2 linked regions of the Martelella mediterranea DSM 17316 genome follow. The protein of the gene in region 1 interacts with the protein of each later gene in a pairwise test. Links are inferred from orthologs where the notes say so. Each region holds a gene or a part of one and is shown on either strand. Other genes may lie near its edges.

The links.
Region 2: the proteins of Mame_RS23575 (region 1) and groL interact in binary tests that used the Escherichia coli proteins (3 or more experiments, as listed by UniProt). The link is inferred for Martelella mediterranea DSM 17316 from one-to-one orthologs.

The regions. Positions count from the first base shown.
Region 1 is NZ_CP020331.1:396,147-399,259, reverse strand. The notes cover bases 266-3,058. They hold Mame_RS23575 (DeoR/GlpR family DNA-binding transcription regulator), read right to left. Parts: upstream 2,166-3,058; coding sequence 1,365-2,165; downstream 266-1,364. Other genes in these bases: Mame_RS23570 (bifunctional rhamnulose-1-phosphate aldolase/short-chain dehydrogenase), read left to right, coding at 2,343-3,058; rhaS (rhamnose ABC transporter substrate-binding protein), read right to left, coding at 326-1,315. In the rest of the region: Mame_RS23585 (sugar ABC transporter ATP-binding protein), read right to left, coding at 1-10; more of Mame_RS23570, read left to right, coding at 3,059-3,113. UniProt on the Escherichia coli protein: Represses ulaG and the ulaABCDEF operon. Two ulaR binding sites have been identified in each promoter.
Region 2 is NZ_CP020330.1:4,166,907-4,170,172, reverse strand. What follows is about bases 313-3,258. They hold groL (chaperonin GroEL), read right to left. Parts: upstream 2,639-3,258; coding sequence 986-2,638; downstream 313-985. Other genes in these bases: chrA (chromate efflux transporter), read left to right, coding at 3,245-3,258; groES (co-chaperone GroES), read right to left, coding at 2,718-3,014; Mame_RS19415 (outer membrane protein), read right to left, coding at 313-699. Also shown: more of Mame_RS19415, read right to left, coding at 13-312; more of chrA, read left to right, coding at 3,259-3,266.

The sequences.
Region 1 (3,113 bases):
CGTCGGGCATCGGGACCTGCCGTGTTTTGAGGGTGCCGGCCCGCCGCGATGAGCGGGCCGGATTGTTTGTGAGACGATGATTGCAGTCCACTGATGACGAAGACCTCGGCGCGAGCGCTGCAGCCATCAATCTCCCTCTTGAGGGGAGATCTCGCGAAAGCGACAGAGAGGGGTGCCGGGCATGAGCCGCAGGCTCCGAATGGGCAGAGAGGTTTCACCCCTCTCTGCCCCTGTCGGGGCATCTCCCCCTCAAGGGGGGAGATCGGGACTGAGGGCATTCCCGTGTCTGGATACCGAGACCGACGGCCTCTCAGCACGGCGAAGCTCAGAAAATGTCCTTGAATTTGTCGATGTTCGACTTGTCGTAGACGAAGGGATCGGCCATCGCCCCGGCATTGTCGTCGTCCAGCGTCAGTTCGCCGAGGCGGCCCATGGAAAGCTCGGCGCCCGGTTTGGCTTCGGCCCCTTCGATCAGGTCGTTCGACAGCATGACAGCGGCATAGCCGAGGTCGATCGGGTTCCAGATGGCGAAGGATTTCGACGCGCCGTTTTCGACATAGGCCGCCATTTCGGACGGCAAGCCGAGGCCGGTGACGTTGATCTCGCCGATCTTGCCCTCATCGGTCACGGCCTGGGCTGCGGCGACGATGCCGACCGAGGTCGGCGCGATGATCGCCTTCAGGTCCGGATAAGACTGGATCAACCCTTGCGTCTCGCGATAGGACTTGTCGAACAGGTCATCGCCGTAAACCGTGGTAACGACCTCGATCCCCGGGTAATCGCCCTTCACCTTTTCCATTTCCGCGATCCAGGTGTTCTGGTTCGTGGCTGTCGCCGACGCGGAAAGCACCGCTACCTCGCCGCCATCCGGCAGATTGTCGGCGGCAAGCTTGATGATCATGTTGCCGATCAGCGGATTGGACGACGGGTTGAGATGAACCATGCGGCCCTCGGGGGCAACGCCGGAATCCCACGACACCACCTTGATGCCGCGCTGCATGGCGCGTTTGAGCGCCGGCACCAGCGCGTCCGGGTCATTGGCCGAAATCGCGATGGCGTCGACCTTCTGGGCGATCAGCGAATTGATGACGTCGATCTGGCCTTCGGCGGTCGTGTCGGTCGGGCCGGTATAGATCAGCTCGACACCGCCGATTTCCTTGGCGGCTTCCTCGGCCCCTTCGGCGGCGGCCTCGAAAAAGCCGATGCCAAGCGCCTTGACCACCAGCGCGATCTTCTTGTCGGCGGCGTTGGCGCCCTGCGCCACGAGCGCCGTGGAGAGCAGGGCCCCCACGAGAACTTTCTTCAAAATGCTCATCTTTCTCCTCCGGTTGATGAACGGGGTTCTGGCTGACCTCCTGTGAGCTTCAGCCGGAACCGGTTTCCTCCATTGCCTGCGCATCGGCGATGATCACCGAAACGCCGGCCTCCTCCAGCATGCGGACGTCGGACGCCTGCAGCCCGGAATCGGTAATCACGGTCGAAATCCGCTTGAGACCGCACAGGATCAGGCTCGACCGCTGCTTGAACTTCGACGAGTCGACGAGAACCACGAGCTCCTCTGCCTGGTCGATCAGCTTCTGCTCGGCCTGGATCAGAAGCGGGTCGGCCTCCATCAGACCGAGCGGGCCGATCCCCTTCGCGCCCATGAACATGCGCTTCGCCCAGAAATTACGGGTCACATCGTTTTCGAACGGGCTCAGGATCACATTCTGCTCGCGATAGATCACCCCGCCCGACAGCATCACCGTGTTCTTCGAATGCTTCAGAAGATGTTCGGCAATCGGGAAGGAATTGGTGAAGATCTGAAGTCTGCGGTTGGCAAGGTGATGGACCATCTGAAACGTGGTCGTGCCGCCGTTGATGATCACCGAGTCGCCATCATCGCAAAGCGCCACGGCCGCCTTTGCGATCGCCTGTTTCTGCCGGACATTCATGGTCTGGTTGACGCTGAAGGGACGCCCCGCAAGGCCGACGAATTGCGGCGGGTTCAAGGCTTCGGCCCCACCGCGCACGCGTCTCAGACGCTTGGCCACATGCAAAGCGGCGATATCACGCCGGATCGTCGCCTCGGAGCTCTCCGTCAGGTCGACGAGCTCCGCCACGGTCACGACCGGCTTTTCCTGTACCGCTGACAGGATGATGCGATGACGCTCTTTTTCGTGCATGGCCCCTCACTTTTCGACAGAGTTCAGCGAATTCCCATCAATGTCAATCAAAAATAATCATCTTCTATCTAATATCGTTATTTATGATCGAACTTGATCGTTAATGATTGACAATACCGCCTTTCGCATGGATTTTGCCGGGGAAGAACCAGCCGAAAGGCCCCGAAGGAGGAAACAATGGCGAATGACACCCGGGCCGCCCGGCTCGAAAACCTGTGGGATGACGGCAAGGCGACCGGCATGAGCGAATCCGAGCTCCTGCTCTATCGCTCCAATCTCCTGGGCTCCGACAAGCGCATCACCAATTACGGCGGCGGCAACACGTCGGCCAAGGTAATGGAAAAAGATCCGCTCACCGGCGAAGAGGTCGAGGTGCTCTGGGTCAAGGGCTCGGGCGGCGATGTCGGCACCATCAAGATGGATGGTTTCGCCACGCTCTACATGGACAAGCTCAATGCGCTGAAAGGGCTTTACCGCGGGCTCGAGCATGAGGACGAGATGGTGGGCTACCTCCCCCACTGCACCTTCAACCTCAATGCCCGCGCCGCTTCCATCGACACGCCGTTGCATGCTTACGTACCGAAAAAACATGTCGACCACATGCATCCCGACGCGATCATCGCCATTGCCGCCTCGGTGGATTCACAGGTCCTGACGCAGGAAATTTTCGGCGGCGAGATCGGCTGGCTGCCCTGGAAACGGCCCGGTTATGAACTCGGCCTCTGGCTCGGCAGGTTCTGCGAAGAAAACCCGGATGCGCGCGGCGTCATCCTCGAAAGCCATGGCCTTTTCACCTGGGGCGACACCGCGAAGGAAAGCTACGAGACCACGCTCGAGATCATCAACAAGGCGATGGACTGGCTCGATACCAGGATTGATGGCCCGGTCTTCGGCGGGCCGAAGGTGAAGACGCTGCCGGCAGAGGAGCGCCGTGCGATTGCCGAAAAG
Region 2 (3,266 bases), on another replicon or contig:
CGGTCCGTTCTATCAGAACTTGAAACCGATGCCGGCGGTGATGCTGGCCTGAGACAGTTTCGTATCATCAAGGCCCGGTAGGCCGGTCGCCTGAGTGACGAGATCGGTCTTGCCGTAATCGCTATAGCTCGCCTTCAGTCGCCCGAAGACATGTTCGTTGAAGGCGTAATCAACGCCGAGGCCAGCGGTCCAGCCGTTCAACACATCATCGTAATCCTGACCGGTGAGCGAAAAGCTGCCCTCTAGCCGGGTCGAGACGAAGCCGCCCGAGGCATAGACGAGCGCCTTGCCCCAGGCATAGCCAAGCCGTCCCTCCACGCTTGCCCGCCACTCGGTCCCGAAAGTCACGCTCTGGCCGTTCAGGATCGGGAGCGGGGAGGAGACGACGTAGTCATTGTCGTTCCAGTTATAGCTGTAGGCGCCTTCGATGCCGATCACCATGCGGTTGTCGAGCTGATGGTCGTAACCGACGAAAACGCCCGCCGTGCCGCCGGAGGCCGCCTCGGTCTTGCCGGCGGTAAAGACGGTTTCCGGTATTTCCCCGGCCAGCCAGCCATAGCCGCCTTCCGCGCCGAAATAGAAGCCCGACCAGTCAACAACCGCCAGCGATGGCGGCGCGGCGGGCATGGAGATATCCGCTGCTCCCGCAGCGGAAGCGGCAAGGAAGGCGGCAAGAACTGTGCAGGGGAGGAGCTTCATCGGGATCTTTCATCTGAGCGAGCGGAGTTGATGAAAGGCAATATCATCCTGCTCGCCGAGATGAAGCTTTCGGGCTGCTAAGACGCAAGAACCGAACGGGCGTGTTGCAGATAGAACACAAAAAGGCGACGCCGAAGCGCCGCCTTTCTTATTCCGGATAGGACCGGGCTTTATTCTGTAATCAGGCTTATCGCCTGGTTACATCATGCCGCCAGTTTGGCGCGCTTGCCGCGCCAAACCATTGAGCATGATGGGCGTGCTATTCTGTAATCAGGCTTTTGCCTGATTACATCATGCCGCCCATGCCGCCCATTCCACCCATGCCGCCCATGTCGGGCATGCCGCCGCCGGCGCTTTCCTTCTTCGGAGCATCGGCGATCATGGCTTCGGTGGTGATCAGCAGCGAGGCAACCGAGGCTGCGTTCTGCAGGGCCGTGCGGACAACCTTGACCGGGTCGACGATACCCATGGCGATCATGTCGCCATATTCGCCGGTCTGGGCGTTGTAGCCGAAGTTGTCGTCGTTCTTGTCGAGGATCTTGCCGACGACGATCGAAGCTTCGTCACCCGCATTGGTCGCGATCTGGCGAACCAGCGACTGGAGCGCACGGCGAACGATGTTGATGCCGGCTTCCTGGTCGTCGTTCTCGCCCTTGGAGGCGATCTTGGTGGAGGAGCGCAGCAGGGCCACGCCACCGCCGGGCACGATGCCTTCCTGAACGGCCGCGCGCGTCGCGTTCAGAGCGTCGTCGATGCGGTCCTTCTTTTCCTTCACTTCGACTTCCGTCGAGCCGCCAACGCGGATCACGGCAACGCCGCCGGCGAGCTTGGCAAGACGTTCCTGCAGCTTTTCGCGGTCGTAGTCGGAGGTGGTTTCCTCGATCTGGGCCTTGATCTGGGCAACACGGGCTTCGATGTCGGACTTCTGGCCGGCACCGTCGACAACCGTGGTGTTTTCCTTGGTGATCGAGACCTTCTTGGCAGTGCCGAGCATGTCGAGGGTGACATTTTCGAGCTTGATGCCGAGATCTTCGGAGATGACCGTGCCGCCCGTCAGGATGGCGAGGTCTTCGAGCATGGCCTTGCGGCGATCGCCGAAGCCAGGCGCCTTGACGGCTGCGATCTTGAGACCGCCACGCAGCTTGTTGACGACGAGGGTCGCAAGTGCTTCGCCTTCAACGTCTTCAGCAATGATCAGGAGCGGCTTGTTGGACTGAACGACAGCTTCCAGAACCGGCAGGAGAGCCTGAAGGTTGGAGAGCTTCTTTTCGTGCAGCAGGATGTAGGCGTCTTCCAGTTCTGCGACCATCTTCTCGGAGTTGGTCACGAAGTAGGGCGACAGGTAGCCGCGGTCGAACTGCATGCCTTCGACGACTTCGAGTTCGGTTTCGGCGGTCTTGGCTTCTTCAACCGTGATGACGCCTTCGTTGCCGACCTTCTGCATGGCGGCGGCAATGTCTTCGCCGATCTGCTTTTCGCCATTGGCGGAAATGGTGCCGACCTGGGCGACTTCTTCCGACGTGTTGATCTTCTTGGCCTTGGCCTGGAGGTCCTTGACGACTTCGGCGACGGCGAGGTCGATGCCGCGCTTCAGGTCCATCGGGTTCATGCCGGCGGCAACGGCCTTGTTGCCTTCGCGGATGATCGAGGAAGCGAGAACGGTTGCCGTCGTGGTGCCGTCACCGGCGATGTCGTTGGTCTTCGAAGCAACTTCGCGGACCATCTGGGCGCCCATGTTCTCGAACTTGTCTTCCAGTTCGATTTCCTTGGCGACCGAAACACCGTCCTTGGTGATGCGCGGCGCGCCGAAGGACTTTTCGATAACGACGTTGCGACCCTTGGGGCCAAGCGTGACCTTCACGGCGTCAGCGAGCACGTCAACACCGTGCATCATCTTTTCGCGCGCAGAGCGGCCGAATTTGATTTCTTTAGCAGCCATTTGAAAACTCCTGGTTTATCAAAACCTTATGGGCATATGCCCGGCTGGTTGGAAAGGTGGATCGTGGGAAGGCGCTTGATTAAGCGACGATGCCCATGATGTCGGCTTCCTTCATGATCAGAAGGTCTTCGCCGTCGAGCTTGACTTCGGTGCCCGACCACTTGCCGAACAGAACGCGGTCGCCGACCTTGACGTCGAGCGCGACAACATTGCCGCTGTCGTCACGGGCGCCGTTGCCGACGGCGACGATTTCGCCTTCCTGCGGCTTTTCCTTGGCGGTGTCGGGGATGATGATGCCACCCTTGGTCTTTTCTTCAGACTCCACGCGGCGTACAACGACGCGGTCGTGCAGGGGGCGGAAAGAAATGCTTGCCATTGTCTATACCCTCGATCGAATGACATTCGCGACCGTTTTTGCGGTCGCATGGATCAGTGTTAGCACTCCTCACTAGAGAGTGCTAATAGCGGTGATTTAAGAAGGGGAAGAAGCGGTGTCAAGAAACGGCTTCAAGTTTTTTTGATCGCCGTCGGAACTTTTTCAGGCCGCCTATTGCCGGGCTTCATACAGGTTTTATGCCGTGATCGTAACCCCGGCCCTTGATATCAATGCGGAATCATTTCCACTCGG